DNA from 3 places in the Microbacterium sp. B19(2022) genome. Region 3 is predicted to be linked to each of the others. Evidence: predicted binding sites of a transcription regulator. Region 3 holds the regulator's gene; each other region holds the start of a gene.
What was found. The regulator HrcA, encoded in region 3, represses chaperone genes, less so after heat shock. The targets are predictions, from matches to a motif close to TTNGCACTCGNNNNNNNCGAGTGCNAA.
Positions count from the first base shown of each region.

Region 1: the regulator HrcA is predicted to act here: its motif matches at 6,670-6,696, upstream of groES (co-chaperone GroES).
Region 2: the regulator HrcA is predicted to act here: its motif matches at 1,039-1,065, upstream of groL (chaperonin GroEL).

Region 1 covers NZ_JAAUVO010000015.1:55,034-62,830, reverse strand. The annotation lists gene flgL (flagellar hook-associated protein FlgL) at 1-16, shown strand, start outside; gene HCX50_RS14160 (flagellar assembly protein FliW) at 13-384, shown strand; gene tsaB (tRNA (adenosine(37)-N6)-threonylcarbamoyltransferase complex dimerization subunit type 1 TsaB) at 445-1,062, shown strand; gene rimI (ribosomal protein S18-alanine N-acetyltransferase) at 1,059-1,547, shown strand; gene tsaD (tRNA (adenosine(37)-N6)-threonylcarbamoyltransferase complex transferase subunit TsaD) at 1,544-2,611, shown strand; gene HCX50_RS14140 (hypothetical protein) at 2,608-3,096, shown strand; gene HCX50_RS14135 (hypothetical protein) at 3,101-4,210, shown strand; gene HCX50_RS14130 (hypothetical protein) at 4,194-5,390, shown strand; gene HCX50_RS14125 (class I SAM-dependent methyltransferase) at 5,413-6,618, opposite strand; gene groES (co-chaperone GroES) at 6,782-7,078, shown strand; gene rarD (EamA family transporter RarD) at 7,262-7,797, shown strand, end outside.
Region 2 covers NZ_JAAUVO010000020.1:34,409-42,205, reverse strand. The annotation lists gene groL (chaperonin GroEL) at 1-1,002, opposite strand, end outside; gene HCX50_RS16345 (LytR C-terminal domain-containing protein) at 1,127-1,705, opposite strand; gene HCX50_RS16340 (DUF3263 domain-containing protein) at 1,792-2,049, opposite strand; gene HCX50_RS16335 (DUF2332 domain-containing protein) at 2,059-3,051, opposite strand; gene msrB (peptide-methionine (R)-S-oxide reductase MsrB) at 3,123-3,527, shown strand; gene HCX50_RS16325 (nitroreductase family protein) at 3,524-4,087, shown strand; gene HCX50_RS16320 (DMT family transporter) at 4,092-5,003, opposite strand; gene HCX50_RS16315 (SOS response-associated peptidase family protein) at 5,105-5,731, shown strand; gene HCX50_RS16310 (ABC transporter ATP-binding protein) at 5,825-6,736, shown strand; gene HCX50_RS16305 (ABC transporter permease) at 6,733-7,548, shown strand; gene HCX50_RS16300 (histidine kinase) at 7,559-7,797, shown strand, end outside.
Region 3 covers NZ_JAAUVO010000026.1:3,750-11,546, forward strand. The annotation lists gene HCX50_RS18020 (PhoH family protein) at 1-646, opposite strand, end outside; gene HCX50_RS18025 (HIT domain-containing protein) at 726-1,076, opposite strand; gene HCX50_RS18030 (16S rRNA (uracil(1498)-N(3))-methyltransferase) at 1,141-1,869, opposite strand; gene dnaJ (molecular chaperone DnaJ) at 1,872-2,987, opposite strand; gene hrcA (heat-inducible transcriptional repressor HrcA) at 3,026-4,057, opposite strand; gene HCX50_RS18045 (carboxylesterase/lipase family protein) at 4,161-5,579, shown strand; gene hemW (radical SAM family heme chaperone HemW) at 5,599-6,816, opposite strand; gene HCX50_RS18055 (DUF1990 family protein) at 6,816-7,469, opposite strand; gene HCX50_RS18060 (DUF1990 family protein) at 7,561-7,797, opposite strand, start outside.

The sequences.
Region 1 (7,797 bases), on a different contig from region 3:
GGACTTCCTGCGATGACCGCCGCCCTCAGCTTCCTGACGCCCCCTCCGGGACTCGCGCCGCACGTCGAGTTCGCGCTCGCGCCGGTCGACGGCGCCGACGGTCTGTTCTCGATGCGGGCCGTGGACGACGCGGATCTGCGCCTGTACCTCGTCGACCCCCGGACCGTGCTCGGCGAGTATGCGCCGATCCTCAGCGACGAGCAGGCCGAGAGCCTCGCGCTCGGCTCGGCCGACGACGCACTGGTCCTCGTGGTAGCCCATCCTTCCGCCGAAGGCGTGAGTGTGAACCTGATGGCGCCCGTGATCGTCAATCGCACCACGGGAGCCGCGTCGCAGGTGATCCTCGAGGATCAGGACTACCCGCTCCGCGCGCCGCTGGGCTGAGGCGCGAGCCGCGGGCACTCCGGGCCGCTCTCACAGCGCGACCACGGCTACCCTTGAGACGTGATCCTTGCCGTCGACACCTCCCTGGGCACCGCTGTCGCCCTCATCGATGCCGACGGGGCGCGACGCGCCGAAGCCGCCGCCACCGACCCGCTGGGCCACGCCGAGGTGATCGGCGACCTGCTCCTCGAGGCGCTCAGCGATGCGGGTGACGGCGAGGTGACGCATGTCGTCGCCGGCATGGGCCCGGGACCCTTCACCGGGCTCCGCATCGGCATCGCCGCGGCACGGGCCTTCGCCCTCGGACGCGGCATCCCGGTCGTCCCGGTCCCCAGCCATCTCGCCGCCGCGCTCACCGCACTCGAGACCGAGTCGCAGCCGTTCGCGATCGTCACCGACGCCCGCCGCCGTGAGGTCGCGATCACTGTCTTCGACGGGGTGGATGCCGATGGGATCCCGCGCGTCATCGCCGACACCGTCCTCGTGCGGGCGGCCGACGCCGACGCGCACCTCGACGGCATCCGCCGCATCGACGTCGCCACGCTGTCGGCACCGGACCTGGCGCGCGTCGGAGCACGCGCCCTGGCCGCCGGTCGCACGCTCACGGGCGACGAGCCGCTGTACATGCGCCACCCCGACGTGACGGTGCCCGGTGCGCCGAAGAAGGTCGGCTCATGACCCTGCGCGACGCCACCGTGGACGACCTCGACGCGATCATGGCGATCGAGGAGCGCTCTTTCCCGACCGACGCGTGGAGCCGCGAGACCATGGCCGCCGAGCTCGCGAGCATCCACGGCCGCTACCTGGTCGACGAGCACGACGACCAGGTCATCGGCTACGGCGGCGTGCGTGCCCTGACCGGCAGTGCCGACGCCGACATCCAGACCATCGCGCTCCTCGCCGAGCACCGCGGACAGGGCCGGGGCCGCGCGCTCCTGCACGGGCTGCTGGCCGCGGCGGCCGAGCGCGGTGCCCGTGAGGTGTTCCTCGAGGTCAGAGCCGACAACCCCGCGGCAGAGGGCCTGTACCTCGCGGAGGGCTTCGAGGAGATCGGCCGTCGCCCCCGCTACTATCAGCCGGACGACGTGGACGCGATCGTGATGCGTCTGGAACTGCGCCGCCACCCGGCATCGCACGACACGACCGAGGAGGCGAAGGCATGAGCGAACCTCTGGTCCTCGGCATCGAGACGAGCTGCGACGAGACGGGCATCGGCATCGTCCGCGGGCGCACCCTGCTCTCGAACACCATCGCGTCGAGCATGGACGAGCACGCTCGATTCGGCGGCGTCGTGCCCGAAGTCGCCGCGCGGGCGCACCTCGAGGCGATGCAGCCCGCGATCGATGCGGCACTCGCCGAAGCAGGGGTGCGTCTCGACGACCTCGATGCGGTCGCCGTCACGAGCGGCCCCGGCCTCGCGGGCGCGCTCATGGTCGGAGTGGGCGCCGCCAAAGGCCTCGCCGTCGCGATCGACAAGCCGCTGTATGCCGTCAACCACCTCGTCGGACACATCGCCGCCGACATCCTGACCGCCGATTCCGCGCCGCTCGAGTACCCGACCATCGCGCTGCTAGTCTCCGGTGGCCACACTTCGCTGCTGCACGTCCGCGACCTCACCACCGATGTCGAGCTGCTCGGCGAGACGATGGACGACGCCGCCGGCGAAGCCTTCGACAAGGTCGCCCGCCTCCTGTCCCTGCCGTACCCCGGTGGTCCCGAGATCGACCGGGCGGCGGCCGACGGCGACCCGAACGCCATCCGGTTCCCGCGCGGTCTCTCCCGCGCCTCGGATCTGGCGAAGCATCGGTACGACTTCTCGTTCTCGGGGCTGAAGACCGCGGTGGCCCGGTGGGTCGAGCGCTGCGAGGCCGACGGGGCCGAGGTGCCCGTGGCCGACGTCGCCGCGAGCTTCCGCGAGGCGGTCGTCGACGTGCTGGTGACCAAGGCGCTCGCGGCCTGCGCCGACCTCGGGGTGCCGCGCCTGCTGCTGGGCGGCGGCGTGATCGCGAACCGTCGGCTGCGCGAGGTCGCCCTCCGGCGTGCCGATGAGGCCGGCGTCACGGTGCGGATCCCGCCGCTCTCGCTGTGCACCGACAACGGTGCGATGATCGCCGCGCTGGCGGCCGAGCTGATCTCCTCGGGCCGGCGCCCCTCGACCCTGGCGTTCGGGGCGGACTCCACGCTTCCGGTCACCGAGATCCAGATCGCCGAGGCGGTGCCCGCATGAGCGACGTCTCGGGCTCGCGCGACGCGAAGACTCCCGCCACGCCGCCGGCGCGCGTCGAACGCGCCAGCGACGAGGTCGAGCAGCATCCCGGGGCAGCGCCTCGGCTTCCCGGTGCCCGTCGCGAGGGGTACACGAAACTCCCCACCGGGCCCGTCGGCATCGAACCGGTGGTGGTGAGCGGACCCGACATCGACGCCCCGGGCGAGGCGGAATGGGAGCCGACGACGGGAGCCATCCCCGTCGATGACACCCGGCTCGCGCCGTGGGCCCTGCTCGCCGCGATCGTGGCCCTCGGAGCGTCGTTCTTCGTCGGCTGGGGGATCCCGGTCGCGGTGGTCGCGGTCATCGCCGCGATCATGTCACTGCGGCGTCCGCTCGAGAGCCGTGCGATCGCGCTCTGGGCGCTCGTGCTCGGCCTCTGCGCCACGGTGTACAGCCTGGGCTGGTTGGTCTGGGCGGGCATGCAGTTCGAGAAGCTCGGCTGATCGGATGCTCGAGCCGGAGGAGCTGCGTTCCCTGCAGGCGCGCGCGTACGGTCGTGATTCCGCGCTCACGGAGGCCGAAGCCGAACGTCTTCGCGAGCTGGAGGAGCGCCGCGTCGCACCGGTCGCCGAGAGCGGATCCGCAGAGCGCGTCGTCGCCGGACCACCCGTCGAGGATCCGGAGTCTGCGGCGAAGTCAGCGGGAGCCGACGATGCCGCCGATGAAATCGATGCTGCCGGAGTGCCGGCGGGCGAACCCTCAGCAGACGTCGAGGACGGAGCATCGTCCGCATCGTCGTCCTGGCGCTCCGCGCTCTCCGCACTGCGTCCTCGCTGGCGCCCGGTCGCCCTGGCGGCGGTCGTGGTGCTCGCGATCGGAGTGGGGATCGGCTGGCTCGCGTTCGGTCGATCCGGCGCCGCAGCGGTGGAGTTGACCGCCGATCAGCAGGGATGGCAGAACGATCTCGTCGCGACCGGTGTGTATGATCCCGGTTCGATCCACGCACTCGGCGTCGAGGAAGACGTGGTCATCTGGACGGCGACGAAGGGCGGCCAGGAGCGCACCTGCCTGATCCTGGGCACGGGTGAGGCGACGGTTCCGACCTGCGAACGCACCGAGATGATCGCCGCGACCGGCATGTACGGCTCGATCTCGGTCAAGGGCAAAGGGGACCTGCAGCGCGAGGTCAGCGCGCAGATGCTCTTCACCGCGTCGGGCGAACCCGCTGTCGCGGTGAGCGCGTACGACTACGACACGAGCGAGAGCGGCATCACCTACGCGAACGAGGCGGAATCGGAGGCCGCGGCCCGGTTGTCGGAGAACGGCTTCGAGGCCGGCTCGCTCTGGGTGGTCGGCTACGACGGCGACGTGCCGATCTGGACCGCCGTGCAGACCGAGTCGCAGAACCAGTGCCTCATCTACGACGGGTCGACGGATGAAGCTCCAGTGGCCTGCGCCGACCCGCAGACCATGCAGGAGCAGGCCTCTGGCCTCGTGCTCAACGTCGTCGACACCGAGACGGGTGGCGTGACGCACCTGGAGTTGATGTCGAATCGGGGGCCCGGGTATCTGACCATCACCCGGGAGGGAGATGCCTCGGGTGCCGTCGGCGACTGAGGCCGAAGAGCTTCGGGTCCTGCAGCGGAAGGCCTACGGCCGGAGTGGACTCCTGACCGAGGCGGAATCCCAGCGTCTGCGCGCGCTCGAGGATTCGCATCGTTCGAGCTCTGCCGTCGTTCCACCCGAGCGGATCGAGCCCGGCGGAGAATCCGGCAGCGCTGGCGGGCCGACGAGACAGGATCAGGCGGAACGGGTGATCGGGCTCGTCGATGAAGCGCTCCCGGTGTCCGATGCCGCCGACGTTGCCGCCGGGAGAGACCCACAGGACGCTCCGGACTCGCAGGCATTGCCGACGTCGACGCCGATGCCGACGACGGCTCGAGGCGCGACGCGCCGTCGGGCGATGGTGACGTCGATCGCCACGTCCGCCGTCCTGCTCGCGATCGGGGTCGGCGTCGGCTGGGGACTGTTCGCACCGCGGGCCGCGAGCATCCCGTTGACGCAGGAGCAGCAGCAGCGCCGGGGAGAGCTGGCCACGGAGGCGTTCGATCCCGGGTCCATCCGCGCGGTGGCGCAGGACGAGGATGCACTGGTCTGGTATGCGACGAAAGACGAAGGATCGGACGCCTGCCTGATCCTCGACGTCGGCGTGCAGTCGCAGACCAACTGTCTCGCCGTGGAAGAGACGGAGCGCGGCTTGTCCACGTCGCTGACGCTCCCGGGAGACACGGGTTCCGACACGATCCACGCCACGATGCTCCTCTCGACGGCGGGGGAGCCGCTGGTCGCGATTCAACGGTGGGGCGGGATCGATTCGCTCCTGGCCCAGTTCCCCGAAGACGTGCGCGACCGGGCGGAATCGCTCACCACGGAGGGGTTCGAGCTCGGCCTCTCGATGGTCGGAACCTTCCGAAACGCGCCGGTGTGGCTGGGGGATCGGCTCTCGGATGCCGGAGCCACGGAGCGATGCCTGATCGTGGATGCTGCCGGTCCCGTGGTGTGCAAGCCCTCAGAGACCGCATTCGCGGAGGGCCTCACCGTGAAACTCGAGACCGTCGATCCCTCGGGCGCGCGGGTCTCGACCGCCGCGCTCGACCTGCAGTTCACGGGCCAGCTGACGCCGTACCTGTCCGTCTCGGTCGAGTCCGCGGTGCCCGGCGTCGAGAACGACCCCGTCGTGATCCAGGTGTCGCCGGGTGAGCAGATCGAGGTCGAGGACCCGAGCGACGGCGGCTGACCCCGGCGGGGCTCGGCGACGGTCAGCTGGCGGCAGGAACCCGATCGGCGAGGATCGCCCGCCGCTGATCGCCGATGCGCGCGAGGATCAGCGTGGCCTCCTGATCGCCGCGCAGCACGAGCTTCTTCCGGAACGCCGCGGGGTCGATGTCGACTCCGCGCTTCTTGATCTCGATGCGACCGATGCCGTGCGCCTGGAGAGCGGCGCTGATCGCCTTGGGGTTGGCCGGCAGGGTCTCGCGCACGCGGAACGACTGCACGAACGGGCTCGTCAGCGCGGCATCCGACGTGAGGTAGGCGATGTGCTCGTCGAGCATCCCGGCGTCGAGGCTCCGGGCGACATCGCCGATCAGGCGGGCACGGATCACGGCGCCGTCGGGCTCGTGCAGGAAGGCGCCGAGTTCGCGCACGGGCTCGTCGGCGACGTCGGCCGGCGCAGTCATCTCGTGTGACCGGTCATCGCGGATCACGAGCGCCGAGCGTCGCACGCCTTCTCTGGCGAGGGCGGCGCTCCACACGACCAGCTCGACGACGCTGCCGTCGGCGCTCACCCACTGCGCCTCGGCGTCGGCGGGAAGAGCGTCGCGGTCGTGGGCGGGGCCGAGCTTGATGCCCGTCGGCACGCGCGCGGCGACGTCGAACGCCCAGTCCAGCGAGGGGGAGTAGTCGTCGGCAGAGACACGACGGGTCTCGCTGTGCCCGGAGGTGCGCCGCGCCGGGTCCATCCAGATCGCGCGCGCGGCCGACGCCTCCGCGCCCTCGAAGGCGTCTTCCGCCGTGCCGTGCCGCACCACCGCACCCTCACCGAACGGGGCGAGGTTGTAGGCCGCGATCGCGGCGGTCACCTCGTCGGCATCGACGGCGAGCACGTCGAGTCCGGCTCCGGCGAACGCGAGTGCGTCGCCGCCGATCCCGCAGCCGAGATCGGCCACGGCCGTGAACCCCGCGCTGCGGATCCGCTGGGCGTGCCGTGCGGCCACACCGAGCCGCGTCGCCTGCTCGAGCCCGGCTCTGGTGAACAGCATCCGCGCGGCGAAGGGGCCGAACTTCGCCGTCGCCTTGGACCGCAGGTGCGCCTGGCCGACCACCGCCGAGACCAGTTCGGGGGAGTGTCCGGCGGCACGCAGCCGCGACACGGCCCGCGCGACGTCGGCGGTCGACCCGATCGTCCCGACCGCGTCGAGCAGTTCGAGACCGGCGGGGGTCAGCAGGGCACGCAGCTCGGACATCTCCACGCCCTCAGCCTAATTCCCGCTCGCGTCGGTGAATCGCGGCGTGCGCTGGCACTCGCATTGCATGAGTGCCAGCCCAGCGCATAGACTGGATTAGCACTCTCGGGTTGAGAGTGCGAACAAGTCTTTCGTGTCAGTGTCAAGAAAGAAGAGGTAGACCGTGTCGGTTTCCATCAAGCCGCTCGAAGACCGCATCGTCATCCAGCAGGTCGAGGCCGAGCAGACCACCGCGAGTGGCCTGGTCATCCCCGACACCGCCAAGGAGAAGCCCCAGGAGGGCGAGGTCGTGGCTGTCGGCCCCGGCCGCATCGACGACAACGGCAACCGCGTTCCGATCGACGTCGCCGTCGGCGACCGTGTCCTGTACAGCAAGTACGGCGGCACCGAGGTCAAGTTCGGCGCAGACGAGTACCTCGTCCTGTCCGCTCGCGACGTCCTGGCGGTCGTCGTCCGCTGATCTGCTGAACCCGGTTCCGTCGCTCTCGAAGAGGCGGTGCCCAGGTACTCGAAGGGGGCTCGGATGCTTCGGCATCCGGGCCCCCTTCTGCATCCCGCCATCGAGCATCCGATTCCTGCCGAACTCCGCGAGGACGGCTCACCGTCGCTCTTCGGACCGTCGACGCGGGCATAGTGTTGTGCGGTGACCCCCGAGACGACCCGCGCCACCCAGACCGCCGGAGTCGCCTACGCCGGAGCCGCATATCTCCTCTGGGGCGTGCTCCCGCTCTATTTCCTCCTCCTGGTGCCGACCGGTCCCTGGGAGGTCGTCGCGTGGCGGGTGTTGCTGTCGTTCGTCTTCTGCATCCTGCTGCTCACGGTCACGCGCGGCTGGGCGCCGTTCGGCGTGATCCTGCGGCAGCCGAAGCTGCTGGGCTGGACCGCACTCGCCGGTGTTCTGATCTACATCAACTGGCAGGTGTTCCTGATCGGAACCCTCAGCGACAACGTGGTCGAGACGAGCCTGGGCTACTTCATCAACCCGATCACCACGGTGCTGCTGGGTGTCTTCGTCTTGAAAGAGCGCATCCGCAGGCTGCAGTGGGCCGCGATCGCCATCGCCGCGATCGCGGTCGTCGTGATCATCGTGGCCTACGGGGACTTCCCCTGGATCGCGCTCTCGCTGACCGCGTCCTTCGGGGCGTACGGGCTCATCAAGAAGAAGATCGGTCCGGCGGT
Region 2 (7,797 bases), on a different contig from region 3:
AGCACCCTCGACGATCGTGGTCTCGTCCTTGGTGACGATGACCTTGCGCGCACGGCCGAGCAGGTCGAGCGTGGCGTTCTCGAGCTTGAGGCCGACCTCTTCGGTGATGACCTGACCACCGGTGAGGATCGCGATGTCCTGCAGCTGCGCCTTGCGGCGGTCGCCGAAGCCGGGAGCCTTGACGGCAACCGACTTGAAGATGCCCTTGAGCTTGTTCAGCACGAGCGTCGCGAGAGCCTCGCCCTCGACGTCCTCGGCGATGATGACGAGCTCCTTGCCGTCCTGGATCACCTTGTCGACGATGGGCAGAAGGTCCTTGATGCTGGAGATCTTCTGGTTCGCGATGAGGATGTAGGCGTCCTCGAAGACGGCTTCCTGGCGCTCCGGGTCCGTGACGAAGTACGGGTTCAGGTAGCCCTTGTCGAAACGCATGCCCTCGGTGAGCTCGAGCTCGGTGCCGAACGTCTGCGACTCCTCGACGGTGACGACGCCTTCCTTGCCGACCTTGTCGATCGCCTCGGCGATGAGCTCGCCGATCGCCGGGTCTGCAGCGGAGATGGACGCCGTGGCGGCGATCTGCTCCTTGGAGTCGATCTCCTTGGCGCTCGACAGGAGCTCCTCGGTGATCGCGGCGACGGCCTTCTCGATGCCGCGCTTGAGCGAGATGGGGTCGGCGCCGGCTGCGACGTTGCGCAGGCCCTCGCGGACCAGAGCCTGTGCGAGGACCGTGGCGGTGGTGGTGCCGTCACCCGCGACGTCGTCGGTCTTCTTCGCGACCTCCTTGACGAGCTCCGCGCCGATCTTCTCGTACGGGTCGTCCAGCTCGATCTCCTTGGCGATGGAGACACCGTCGTTCGTGATCGTGGGAGCGCCCCACTTCTTCTCGAGGACGACGTTGCGACCGCGCGGGCCGAGGGTCACCTTGACCGCGTCGGCGAGGATGTTGAGGCCGCGCTCGAGGCCGCGGCGGGCCTCCTCATCGAAAGCAATGATCTTTGCCATGAGTTTTTTCGTCCCTCCTGGACGTAGACGTTGGGTTTAGCACTCAGAGTGTGAGAGTGCTAACGCCATTCTGGCACTCGACACCTTCGAGTGCAAGCCGCCGGAGGTGGGGCGCATCCGGACGTCAGGAGGCAGGAGCCTCATCCGGCGTCTCGGGCGCCGAGGTCGACCGATCGAGACCGATCACGACCGTGAACTGCTTCTGTCCGTCCTCCGTCTGACCGGAGTAGTAGTCGCTCTGCTGCACGGCCGCACCGCCGAGGAGATCCGCCAGGCCGACGGCTGCGAGCTCGTCCGCCTCTTCGACGTAGAACACGGTCGTGTTGGCGAAATCCTGACTGGAGCTGTCGCCCGCGAAGACGTTGTCGGCCGCCCAGCCGTTGTTGATGAGCGTGTCGCGCATACGCGTGTCGGCGCCCTCGTCGGGCGTGCCGTTCAGGATCATGACCGAGATGCTGGGGTCGACGATCCCCGTCTCCTCCGGCGTCGGAACAGCGCTCGGCGCCGCGTCAGGGAACAGCGAGACACGGCCCATGACCACCAGCGAGCCGAAGATGCCGGCGATGATGAGGACGAGTGCAGCCACGAACGACCAGAGCAGCACGACCCAGCCGTTCATCCCCGGCGCTTCGGCACGGTGTGCTCCCACCCGTCCGGACGTACGGGGAGCATCATCGAAGCGATCGCGGGTGGGCTTTGACACCCCTCGATGCTAGCGGCACCTTCCTGTCAATCCGTGTCGCCGCGGGGTTGGAGGTGCGCGCCGCCGGAGAGCGGCCCCGAAAAGGCTCAGCCGACGAAGCCGGGCAGCCGTGCCGTGCGCCGGTTCGCACGCGAATCGCGGATGCGGCGAAGGCGGCGTACCAGCATCGGATCGTATTCGAGAGCGGCTTCGGACTCGATCAGTCGTCCGAGCAGCTGGTAGTAGCGTGCCGCGCTCATCCCGAGCTGAGCGCGGATGATCTCTTCCTTCGCCCCGCTGTGGCGCGGCCATGCCGCTTCCAGGGCGAGGATCGCGCGATCGCGCTCCGTGAGATCTCCGAGCATGGCTCCAGGTTAGGACGCAACCGCCGGTGGTCCGGGTCGCCACTCCCACCATCGCCCGAGCGGATCCGCGGCCGCGCGCACCCGTCCGTCGAGTGCGACCACGAACCCCGGCCACCGATCCGCATCGACCGGCGGCTCCCATGCGTCGGTCACCGCAGGCGGATCAATGGTAATCCAGCGGGCGTCCGTGCGCGAGATCCTCGCGATCAGCGCTGTCCGCGCCTCCCGGGGGATGTGCACCAGCACCCCGGGAGTGGTGATGACGAGGGTCGCCTGCGGCGGTGCCGCCGACGCCAGCGCGTCGAGATGCGCGCTGGCGTCCCCCTCCACCAGGAGAGGAGGGGCGCCTGCCGCGATGTCGAGAGCAGCCTCGATGCGGCCCTCGCGTCCCGACTCCCCCGGCCACACCAGCCCGCGCAGCCACCGCCGGTCGCGTTCGTCGGCGGCATCGAGCGGTGCCAGGTCGATCCCGGCGCGCCACACCACCTCCGGCATCCGGAGCGCGGGGAGCGGACCGGCCACCCGGCTCTCGAGCACGACCGTCGAGACACCGTCGACCGGGTCGAGCGCGGCGCGGAGTTCCCCGTCCTCACCCGTGAAGCGATAGGAGTACCGATCGGGGTAGAGACAGAGTCCCGCGGACGCACCGATCTCGAGAAGCGCGATCGGCCCCTCGATCTCGGAGAGCACCGGCAGAAGTGCCGCGAGACGGAGCGGCTCGTTCGTCTGCAGCGTTCTCCGCTCACACTCGACGACGACCTCATCCGCATTCCGGAGCACGAAAGCACGCCACCGCGCGTAGGACTCGAGCGGGACGCCGAGCAGCCGGGTGACGGCGAACACCAGCGGCGGCTGGCGCCTCGTCTCCGGGATCCGGAGCAGGACGCGCCTCACCTCCTCATCCCCGGCGACCCCGGCGGCCCACTCGGCATAGAGCGCGCTCCGCCCCGGAGCCTCGTCACGGGCGAATCGCGCGTAGCGCTCCTGCACGGCATCCGTCATCCGTCCATTCTGACGCGCAGCGCCCGAGGCCTCGTCCGACGAGAGAGAATGGAGTCGACTGAGGAGGACACATGTCGTACAGCGTGGACAAGACCGAAGACGAATGGCGCCGCGAGCTCGGCGATGAGCAGTACGCCGTGCTGCGTCAGGCCGCGACCGAGCGCGCCTGGACGGGTGAGCTGCTCGATGAGGAGCGCGCAGGCCTCTACACCTGCGGGGCATGCAACGCGGAGCTCTTCAAGAGCGGCACCAAGTTCGACTCCGGGTGCGGCTGGCCGAGCTTCTACGAGTCGATCCGCCCCGATGCGGTCGAACTCATCGAGGACGACAGCCTGGGCATGGTGCGAACGGAGGTGCGCTGCGCCAACTGCGGCTCGCACCTCGGCCACGTGTTCCCCGACGGGTTCGGCACGCCGACGGGAGATCGCTACTGCATGAACTCGATCGCGATGAACTTCACCCCCGACGCCTCGTGAGCGCTCTCGACGCGGTCCGCGCGCGTCAGTCCTGGTCGAAGGTCGAGGAAACGGCGCCGAGCCGCGAAGAGCTGCTCACGTTCGTCGCCGCAGCCGGTCGCGTCGCGGATCACTCCTCGCTCCGCCCATGGCGGCTCATCGAACTGCGCGGAGCCGACCGCGAGGCGCTCGGCGCTGCCATCGCCAAGGCACAGGGAGACGCAGACCCGTCGTCGAAACCTCTGCGCGCGCCGCTGCTGATCGCGGTCGTCGCCAGCTACCGCAAGAGCGAGAAGGTTCCGCGGTGGGAGCAGGAGGCCGTCGCCTCCGGAGTCGCGCACACGCTGAGCCTGCTCCTCGATGAAGCCGGCTGGGGCGTCATCTGGCGCACGGGCCATTACACACGTGCGAAGGCCGTCGCCAAGGCCCATGGCCTCGACAAGAACGAGGAACTTCTCGGCTGGCTGTATGTGGGCGGCAAGCCTGAAGGGAAAAAGCCGGGCCGCCGCAAGGCCGTGGATGCCCGCAAGCTGATCACGCGGATGCCGAAGGCCGGGGCGAAGAAGGCGAAGAAGAAGTAGCGCGTCAGCGACGACGTCTGCGCGGAAGGGCGACGATCACGGACGCCACCGCGACGACGACCATGGCGACGACCTGCCAGAGCGCGGGCCCTGCTGCCGGAGGCCAGATCAGGTCGATCACGACCGACGTCACAAGCTGTCCGAGCACGGAGCCCAGCCCCATCAGGAGCACACCGGTATGCGCGACGATGAACGCGCCGAGCAGAATGTAGGCCGCTCCGAGGAACCCGCCCAGGTACAGCCACGGCTCGACCGGAAGGGCGTCGGGCATCCCACGGAAGGCGATGCTCGTCCCGGCCGCGAGCAGCAGGATGACGGTGCCGGTGATGAAGCTCATCAGAGTCGCGGCGAGCGGTGATTGCACACGCTGCGAAAGGCGACCGTTCGTGGCCGCCTGCCACGCGATTCCGACTCCGGCGGCGAACGGCAGCAGCAGCATCCACAGCGGGGCGGTGGCGAGCACGTCGCCCGACAACGAGATGCCGACCGCGGCGAGCGCGAGAACGCCGCCGGCGACCCGGCCGGGGGTGACCGCGACGACGCCCGCCGGACCGAACCCGATCCGATCGAGCACGAGTCCGTGCAGGGTCTGTCCCGCGACGACCCCGACGCTGAACAGCGAGACGCCGAGGACCCCTGCGGTCACCCCTTGAGTGGAAACGGTGAGGGCTCCGCACGCCCCGCCCAGCAGCATCCAGAACGGGATCTTGTGGTGTCGGATGCCGCTCCAGAGGCGTCCTACGCCGCGCCGGGCGGAGGGGATGCAGCAGATCACGGCGACCAGTGCGAGCAGGCCCACCGAGAACGAGAGGAGGCCCGCCACGATGCCGTCATCCACGCGCACCCCGAGAACACCGTTGATCCGGGCCTGGATCGCCGTCATGACGCCGATGGCGACAGCCCCGCCGAGTGCCAGGGGCGCGGGAAGTCGACGGGTTTCTGGCACCAGTCGACCCTATCGGAGCCGTGACTCACCGGGGCGTGACGGATGTCGGCGGCCGGGGCTACGCTGACGGCATGTGCGCGAGCTATGGTCTCGATCCCCGGTTCACCGATGCGGAAGTCCTCGCCGCCGCCGACGATGCGGTGCTCGAGGGACTGCGCGCCTGGGCGGAGGGAAATGCGGGCGAGACCATCCGCCCGACCGGGAAGAACCTCCGCAACCTCAACCCGCTGATCGTGCAGCCCGACGCCGCTCCGACTCTGGAACCGGCATGGTGGGGCTTCCTCGTGAACGGGGAGCCTGCGAAGTTCCCATCGATCAACACGCGATCGGAGCGCCTGCAGGAGCGCCCCGGCGGAGCGAAGTCGCGGGCCATCGTCCCGGCGACCAGCTGGTACGAGATGCAGAAGCCGTCGCGGCAATGGAACGAGTTCATCATCGACGACGGGTCGCTCTTCGGCATGGCGGCGGTCACGCAGCGGGGTCGCACCGCCGACGGCGAGTGGTACACGTGCTACTCGATCGTGATGCGCCCCGCTCCCGACCACCTCGTCGATCTGCACGATCGCATGCCGCTGCTCGTCCCGGCCTCGCTGAGTCATGATTGGCTGACGGCGCCGCCGTCGCGGGAGATCATCGACGAGGCGATCCTCGCTTCCGATGAGATGGCCGCACGCGTCCAGGCCCGTCCCCGTTCCTGAACCGGCCCATCCGCCGCGGGGAGGACACTCCCCTCTCGAGGACGGTACCTGGGGAGGACGCGCGGCAGCCCGACGCTCCGTAGCGTTGTCCTCATGATCACAGCAGAAGGCCTCACGAAGAGGTTCGGAGACAAGACGGCCGTCGATGACGTGTCGTTCACCGTCAAGCCGGGCAGCGTCACCGGCTTCCTCGGCCCGAACGGCGCCGGCAAGTCGACAACGATGCGCATGATCGTGGGCCTCGACCGGCCGACGTCCGGACGCGCCGAGATCGCCGGTCGTGAGTACCGCAAGCTTCGGGCGCCGCTCACCGAGGTCGGCGTGCTGCTCGATGCGAAAGCCGTGCACACCGGGCGGACGGCGCGCAATCACCTTCGGGCGATGGCGGCGACCCATGGGATTCCCTCCTCCCGCGTCGACGAGGTCATCGATCTCGCGGGCATCGGTTCGGTGGCTCGCAAGCGGGCCGGGAAGTTCTCGCTCGGAATGGGACAGCGTCTCGGCATCGCCTCGGCGCTGCTCGGCGATCCGCACACGCTCATCCTCGACGAGCCTGTCAACGGCCTCGACCCCGAAGGAGTCCGCTGGGTGCGTCAGTTCGTCCGGCATGCGGCATCCGAAGGACGCACCGTGCTCCTGTCGAGCCACCTGATGAGCGAGATGGCGCAGACCGCCGACCATGTCATCGTGATGGGTCGCGGCCGGGTGCTGGCGGATGCTCCGCTGGCCGAACTCGTGCGCTCCTGGACGCAGAACACGGTACGTGTGCGCACCCCGCGACCCACCGATCTCGCCGCGGTCGTCAGCGGCCCTGGCGTGGAGATCGTGAGTTCGGCTCCGGACCTCCTCGACATCGTGGGTCTCCCCGCCGCCCGCATCGGCGACCTCGCCGCGGACCGCGGCATCCCGCTGCACGAACTCACCCCGACCACCGGATCGCTCGAGGATGCCTACCTCGCCCTCACCGGCGATTCCGTCGAGTACCGCACCAAGGAGATCTCATGACCACGACACAGGCACCCGCGTCCGCGCGGCCGCGCGTCGACACCGGTCGACGGCTGACCTTCGTCCGCGCCCTGCGCGGCGAGTGGATCAAGCTCGCCACCCTGCGCTCGACGTGGTGGTCGATCGGGATCGCCGCGGCCCTCACCATCGGGATCTCCGTTCTGATCGCACAGGCGGTCGACATGCCGGGGTTCGAGCCGATCCAGGCCGTCGTCATGCCGATCCAGTTCACGATGCTGCTCGCCGGCATCATCGGCGCGATCTCCGTGACGGGCGAGTACTCGACCGGAATGATCCGCTCGACGCTCACGGCGAACCCGATCCGCGGGTCGGTGTTGGCGGCCAAGTCGACCGTGCTCGCGGTCTTCATGTTCCTGTCATCCCTGGTGATCTTCGGTCTCGCTGCCGTCGCGGTCTCGCTGATCGTGGCGCCGCGCGACCAGAGCATCGAGTGGTCGGACCCGGCTGCGTCGTTCCTGCCGATCGTCGTCTCCTCCCTCGCCATGGCGGTGTTTGCCCTGATCGGAGTCGCCTTCGGGTTCATCCTGCGTTCGGGGGCAGGAGCCATCGCGGCGACCGTCGGCGTCCTGTTCGTCCTGCCGATCGTGGCGAACTTCTTCTCGTTCGCCGGCGAGGCGTGGGCATGGGTCATCGAGGCGTCCGCCTACCTGCCGGTAGCCGCTGCGCAGAGCGCGATCCTGCCGAGCGACGGCGCGGCACTCGATGCCCCGGTGGCATTCCTGACCCTCGCTTGCTGGGTCGCCGGCGGAGCGCTCGTCGCCTGGGGCGTTCTGCGCACCCGCGACGCGTAAAGTCGGCCCCGTGAGCAGAACGCGAAGCCGCAGCGACTCGATCCGAGAGGACGAGGAGCTGCGGCTTCCGCGTGCGCCGGGACTCTTCCGGCGGTTCTGGGCACGTCATCCGCTGTTCGCCGACATCCTCCTGACGCTGTTCTGCCTGCTCCTCTCGCTCGCCCCGGCGGGTCGGTTGGCCGATGAGTCCGTCCCCGAATCCGCCTACATCGCGATCAACGTCGCCACGTTGGCGATGGTCATCATCGC
Region 3 (7,797 bases):
ACGAATCGTTCAGCGTGCGTCCGCGCATGTACGCGAGCGGCGCGACCTCGATCGTCCCTGTCGCCATGAGGCGCGGAACGATCTCGGGGTCCATCATCTCGTTGAGCGCGTCGTACAGCGGCCGCAGGTACGGATCGATCTTGTCGGTCAGCGTGCCGGGAAGGAACCCGAGTCGCTCCCCCGCCTCGACGGCGGGACGGGTGAGGATGATGCGCGTGACTTCCTTGCGCTGCAGCGCCTGGACGGCCTTGGCCATCGCGAGGTAGGTCTTGCCGGTACCGGCAGGGCCGATGCCGAAAACGATCGTGTTCTCCTCGATCGCGTCGACGTACTCCTTCTGCCCGAGGGTCTTGGGACGGATCACCTTGCCGCGAGTGGTCAGGATCGCCTCTCCCAGCACCTCACTCGGACGGGGACCGCCCTCTTGGCGCAGCATGCGGGCCGAGCTGGAGACGTCGCTCGGAGCCAGGTCATGGCCGGCTCTGGTCATGGCGAGCAGCTCTTCGACCAGCGCCTTGGCCTTTGCGACAGCATCCACGTCGCCGCCGAGAGTGATCTCGTTGCCGCGCACGAGCACCTGGACGTCAGGGTGCTCCTTCTCGAGCATCCGCAGCAGGCGGTCCTGTGGTCCGAGCAGCTGCACCATGGCGACGCCGTCGGCATAGATCTTCTCGACCGCCTCGGGCGGTCGACCTCCCAGGCTGCGCTCCTGCGGTTCGTTGTTGTCAGGCACCGACGCTCTTCTCGGTCAATCCCCCGGCCAGCACATGGGCATGGACGTGGAAAACGGTCTGTCCGGCGTTCGCGCCGGTGTTGAAGACGAGGCGGAAGTCGCCGTCGTCGGTGTGCTCCTCGGCCAGCTTCCCGGCGAACGCCACCATCTCGGCCAGCAGGGACGGATCCCCCGCGGCGAGCTCGGTGACATCGCGGTACTCCGCGGTCTTCGGCACCACGAGGAGGTGTACCGGTGCTTGCGGCGCGATGTCACGCAGTGCGAACAGGCGGTCGGTCTCGCCGAGGACCTCGGCAGGGATCTCCCCGTTCAGAATGCGCGTGAAGATCGAGGGTTCCGTCATGCGCTCAAGTCTACTGATCGCCGCGTCCGTGGCGCCCTGGCTCCCTCGACGCCCGGACCAGCGCTCACCAGCGTCCGAGCGCGACCGACAGCACGGCGATCGCCGCCGGGCCCGCGGTCGAGGTCCGCAGCACAGTGTCGCCCAGGAGCACCCTTTCGGCGCCCGCGGCCGTCAGCCGGTCGAGCTCCTCCTCGGCGATCCCGCCTTCGGGCCCCACGACCAGCACCAGATCGCGACCGTCGGCCGTGATCTCGGAAAGACGCACGGAAGCCGTGGGGTCGAGGAGCAGCACCCGCTGCGAAGACGCCCGCTCGGCGAGCTGCTTCGTCGACACCGGTGCGATGACCCCGGGCAGCCAGGCCCGATGGGCCTGCTTCGCGGCCTCGCGCACGATGGTCGCCCATCGCTCGCGCCCCTTGACGGCCTTCGGCCCCTCCCAGCGGGAGACGCTACGGCTCGCCTGCCACGGCACGATCTCGTCGACGCCGAGCTCGCACGCCGCCTGCACGGCCAGCTCGTCGCGGTCGCCCTTCGCGAGAGCTTGGACCAGGACGATCCGTGGGCTCGGAGCCGGATGCTCGACGCGGTCGGAGATCCGGACCTCGACCCGGGTCGGGGACACCTCTTCGGCCGCACCCGTCAGCCACACGCCCGCGCCGTCGCCGACCGTGACCGGCTCGCCGACGCGCAGCCGCCGGACGACAGCGGCATGCTTCGCCTCCGCGCCCGTCAGCGACACGAGGTCGCCGACGCCCGCATCCGTCGACGACTCGACCACGAAGTGCAGTGCCATGATCAGTGGCTGCGGAAACGGTCGCGGAGCTTCGAGAAGAGCCCGGGCTGGAACTGCGCGAGCTGCGGATCCGGAGCCTTGGTCTTCTTCGCGAAGTCCTCGATAAGTGCGCGCTGCGCGGAGTCCAGCCGGGTAGGCGTCAGCACCTGCACACCGACGCGAAGGTCTCCGCGCTGGGTGCCCCGGAGCGGGGTGATGCCCCGCCCCTTGATGGTCAGCACATCCCCGGACTGCACGCCGGAACGGATCTCGAGGTCGACCTCGCCGTCGAGCCCCTGGATCGTGGTCTCGGTGCCGAGGATCGCATCGGTCATCGACACCTCGAGCGTGGCGAGCAGGTCGTCGCCCTCGCGGCTGAAGGCGGGATGCGCGTTGACCGTGACCTCGACGTACAGGTCGCCGTTCGGGCCACCCGCCTTGCCGACCTCGCCCGAGCCGGGCAGCTGCAGGCGAAGCCCGGTCTCGACGCCGGCCGGGATGTCGAGCGAGACCGTGCGACGCGAGCGCACGCGGCCCTGGCCGCCGCACGTACCGCACGGGTACGGGATGGTGGTGCCGTAGCCCTCGCACGTGCCGCAGGGCTGAGAGGTGACGACGTTGCCGAGCAGGCTGCGCACCTGACGCTGCACGTGGCCGGAGCCGCCGCAGATGTCGCAGGTGACGGGGGACGTCCCCTCCTGGCAGCAGGACCCCTGACATGTCTCGCACAGTACGGCGGTGTCGACGTCGATGTCGCGGTGCGCACCGAAGACGACGTCACCGAGGTCGAGCGTGACACGCACGAGAGCGTCCTGTCCGCGCTCCCGGCGCGAACGGGGTCGCGCCCCGCGTCCGCCGCCCTGGGAGGCGCCGAAGAACGTCTCGAAGATGTCGCCGAACCCGCCGAATCCGCCGAAGTTGCCGGCAGCGCCGTCTCCTCCGCCCATGTCGTAGCGGCGCCGCGACTCATCGTCGCTCAGCACGTCATACGCGTGCGTGACGAGCTTGAACTTCTCCGCCGCATCCTCACCGGGATTCACATCCGGATGCAGCTGTCGCGCGAGGCGCCGATACGCCTTCTTGATCTCGTCGGTGGAAGCGTCTCGGGACACCCCGAGAACCTCATAGTGGTCCGCCACAATCGCCTTTCTGCGTGTGTCTTCCGGTCGCGACCGCGTCAGCGGCCGGCCTCGTCTTCGTCGAGCATCCGCGACAGGTAGCGGGCGACCGCCCGCGCCGCCGCGAGATTGCTCGGATAATCCATCCGCGTCGGCCCCATCACGCCGACGCGCGCGGTGCCGCTGGGTGCCGCGTAGTTGCTGGCGACGATCGATGCCTCGCCGAGGCCGAACGGCGCGTTCTCGGTGCCGATGCTGGCCGCGAGCCCGTGCTCGTCGGTCACCATCTCACTCATCAGCCGCAACAGGGTCACCTGCTCCTCGATCGCCTCGAGGAGCGGATGGATGCTGCCGCGGAAGTCCTGTTCGCGACGGGCCAGGGTGGCTGCTCCCGCCATCACCAGACGCTCTTGGCGGAAACCGCTGAGCTCGTCCATGACGACGCTCGCGATCGCGCGCAGCACGTGATCCTTCGGCGCGTCCTGAACGGCGAGCAGTGCCTGCAGACGGTCGGAGGCCTCGCCGATGCCGTGACCGGTGATCAAGGCGGCCATGCGCGCGCGCAGCACCGCCATCTCGGCCTCGTCGATGGCCTCCGGCAGCTGGGCCACGCGTTGCGACACACCACCGGCATCGGTGACCAGCACGATCAGGAGTCGGTTGGGCGCCAGCGCGACCAGCTCGACGTGGGTGACGTGAGCCCGTGCGAACGAGGGGTACTGCGCGAGCGCGACCTGACCGGTGAGCTGCGTCAGCACACGCACCGTGCGCACCATCAGGTCGTCGAGGTCGGCGGGCTCGCCGAGGAACGACTCGATCGCCGAGCGCTGCGCCGACGAGAGCGGTCGCAGCTGTGCCAGGTGGTTCACGAAGACGCGGTAGCCCTTGTCGGTCGGCACCCGACCGGACGAGGTGTGCGGAGCCGTGATGAGCTCTTCATCCTCGAGCAGCGCCATGTCGTTGCGGATCGTCGCCGCCGAGACCCCGAAGGAGTGCCGGTCGACGATGGAACGGCTGCCGACGGGTTCGTGGGTCTCGACGTAGTCCTGCACGATCGCGCGGAGAACCTGGAGTCCTCGCTCTGTGACCATCACCCTTCCCTTCCGCTGGCACTCGGACGTTCAGAGTGCCAATCCTACCCCGTGCAGCTCGGGATTCTCCGTACCGCGGACGCACGACCCTAGGATGACGCTCATGACCCCCTCACCTCAGGCCACGCTGTCGACCGGCGCTGTGCGCGGTTCCGAAGAGGAGGGTGTCGCCCGGTTCCTCGGCATCCCCTATGCGCAGCCTCCGTTCGGCGAGAACCGGTTCCGCGCCCCGCAGCCGGTGCCGGCGTGGGAGGGCATCCGTGAGGCGACGCAGTTCGGCCCCACCGCTCCCCAGCTCCCCTACGCCGGCGCGATCGGCGAGCTCCTCGGCTCGGTGCGCATCGACGGGGAAGACATCCTCACGGCCAACGTCTGGGCTCCGGTCGGGGCCTCCGCGGCGCCGGTGCTCCTATGGATCCACGGCGGCGCGCTGGAACGCGGAACCGCCGCGCTGCCCCTCTACGACGGCACCGTCTTCGCGAAGGCGGGGATCGTGTTCGTCTCGATCAACTACCGTCTGGGGTCGGAGGGGTTCTCGGTACTCGACGGCGCACCCCGGAACCTGGGTCTGCGCGACGCCGCTGCCGCGTTGGAGTGGGTGCATCGCGAGATCTCCGCCTTCGGAGGCGATCCGGCGCAGATCACCGCGATGGGGGAATCCGCAGGCGGGGCGATCCTCGCCGGGCTTCTCGCACGAGACGCTTCCCGCGAGCTGATCCATCGCGCCATCATCGAATCCGGGCCACTCACGGCACAGCCGGTGAAGAAGGCGGGTCGGGTGACCGCACAGCTCGCGAAGCACCTCGGTGTCCGGGCCGACCGTGACTCGTTCGCCGCGCTCTCACCCGATCAGCTGCTCGAAGCGCGAAAGGCACAGTCGGCCGGATCCTCGCCGCTGGGCGGAGCTCCCGGCTTCCAGTTCGCCATCGACCCGGACAGCCTGCCCCGCTCTCCGCACGAGGTGCTCGGCGAGATCGAGACTCCGCTCCTGATCGGCAGCAACACCGACGAGTACCGGTTGTGGTTCCCGCCCGAGGCTCTGGCCGGCATCAGCGAGCTGAAGCTGCAGGCCGCACGGATCCTCTCCCGCATCCCTCGTCGAGCAGTGCGCGAGTATCGCTCGGCCTTCCCCGGGGCGAGCACCGGCGAGGTGTTCGGGCAGCTCGTCACGGACATGATGCTGCGAGGGCCGTTGAGTCGTGTGGCGGCAATGCGACCGGAGCGCACGCATGTGTACGAATTCGCGTGGCCGAGTCCGGTTCGCGATCTGCGCGCCGCGCATGCACTCGAACTCGGGTTCGTGTTCGATCGGCTCACGGACGACGAGACGGTGCGGCTGGCGGGCCGCGACGCCCCGCAGACGCTCGCCGACGAGATGAACGCGGCCTGGGTCGGATTCGTCACGAACGGCGACCCCGGCTGGCCGGCGTACGGGTCCGGCCGACAGACGCGGGTCTTCGACACCACCAGCGCGACGCTGCCGCAGCGGCGGACCACCGGCATGGATCTGCTCCCGGGGTGAGCCCGACCGGCGCGGGCGCTCAGTCGGTGAGCTCGCGCACCACGGCATCGGCGAGGAGTCGTCCGCGCAGAGTCAGCTGGACACGGCCGCGGATGGCTGCGGCCGGGTCCACGAGCCCGTCGGCGATCAGTCCGGCGACGCGGTTGCGGTTGGCGGTGGGCACCTCGTCGATCGCGATCCCCTCGCGGATGCGGCTCAGCAGCAGGATCCGCTCCAGCGTCCGGGACTCGGCGTCCGGTCGTTCCGTGCCCGCGGCGGGTGACTCGGATGCCGCGAGCCGCTGTGCGTATGCCGCCGGATGCTTCACGTTCCACCAGCGCAGCCCGGCGACGTGGCTGTGCGCGCCGGGGCCGAAGCCCCACCAGTCACTCCCGCGCCAGTACGCGAGATTGTGCCGCGACCGCTGCTCGGGCGTGCGTGCCCAGTTGCTGACCTCGTACCAGTCGAAGCCCCCCGCCGCGAGACGGGCGTCGGCGAGCTCGTACATGTCGGCCTGCACGTCGTCGTCGGGGGTCGGAACCTCTCCACGGCGGATCTGGCGAGCGAGCTTCGTGCCGTCCTCGATGATCAGCGCGTACGCGGAGACGTGGTCGGACTCCAGCGCGAGCGCCGCGTCGAGCGAGGCTTCCCAGTCGGCGAGCGACTCCCCCGGCGCCCCGTAGATCAGATCGACACTGACCGCGAGACCCGCGTCCTTCGCCGCGGCGACCGCGGTGGTCACGTTCTCGGGCCGGTGCGTGCGGTCGAGGGAGGCGAGCACGTGCGGCACGGACGACTGCATGCCGACCGACATCCGCGTGACACCGGCAGCGGCCAGTGTACGCGCGACCGCGGGCGTCACGGTGTCAGGATTCGCCTCCACCGTGACCTCTGCGCCCTCCGCCAGTCCGAAGGCCGAGGTCGCGGCTTCCAGCATCCGGGCGAGATCGCCGGCCGGCAGCAGCGTGGGCGTGCCACCCCCGAAGAAGACGGTGTCCATCGGCCGCAGCGCCCCCGCGCCGGCCAGCACCCGACGGGCGAGGCCGATCTCGGAGATCAGCGTCGATGCGTAGTCCTCCTGCTTGGCTCCGCGGAGCTCGGTCGACGTGTACGTGTTGAAGTCGCAGTAACCGCAGCGCACCGTGCAGAACGGGATGTGCAGGTAGGCCGAGAACGGCACACTCGTGTCGATGGGAAGGTCGTCGGGCAGATGTCCGTCTGCCGGCGCAGGGTCTCCCAGAGGAAGCGGTCCCGCCATCACAGAGGGGTCGCGTACAGCGGGGAGATCGCGCGGAGGTAGCGCGCGAAGAGCTCACGACGACGACGCTTCACGAGTGCAGGCACGGTGCGGTACAGCAGCGCGTGCGGAGCGTCGAAGGCGCGGACGGTGAACCAGACCTCGTCGTTGTCTTCGCGCCAGTCCACGTCGAAGGACTCTTCGCCGCGGACGACGGATCCGCCGACGGTGCCGAGGACGAAGCCGATGCGCCGGGTCTCCTCGGTCACCGAGATCACGCGCAGCTCCGCGTCCGCACGCATGCTGCCGACGCGACCGCGCAGATGAAGAGTCATCCCCGCACCGACGAAGGGCATGCCCTCCGCGTCGTAGCGGGGCTCGACGTCGCGCTTGCTCGGCGCGATCGGGTTGCCCTCCGCGTCGAAGCTCACCCCGGCGTAAGCAGGGCCGGGCGCCGGGCGCACGTCTTCGACCGAGAGTCCGGCCGCGCGCTGCGCCGTCCACGAGAGCAGCGCTTCACCGGCGGTCTGGAAGCGCTCGATGCCGCTGCCGATCCGCCAGGATTCCTCCGCCGGGAGACTGCGCTCCGGCGGGTACTGCATCAGATCGGGCGCGTGGGTCGCACCCACGGCCGCATAGTCCACCGTGTCGTCTCGGAAAGTCCCGCGCCGCATGAGTTCCAGCCTACTTCCCGTTACCTGAGCGAACACCCCCACGCGCCGCACGGCGACACATCTTCGGTCGGCGCACCCGGCCGGTCGAGCGTCACTGCGTGCGGGAAGCCGCCGCTTCGGCCTGCACGATCTTCACGTAGCGCGCATGGGTCGCGCGCTGCACCATCCGCAAGGCAGGACCGAGAACCCGCCAGAGTGCGGTGGAAGGGCAGGAGATGGACCGCGCCGTGAACACACCGTGCTCGTCGATCCGGAACGACTCCTCGCCGTAGATCGGGTGCCCGGGTCGCGTCTCATAGCCGAACCCGCTCTCATCGGCCCAGACGAT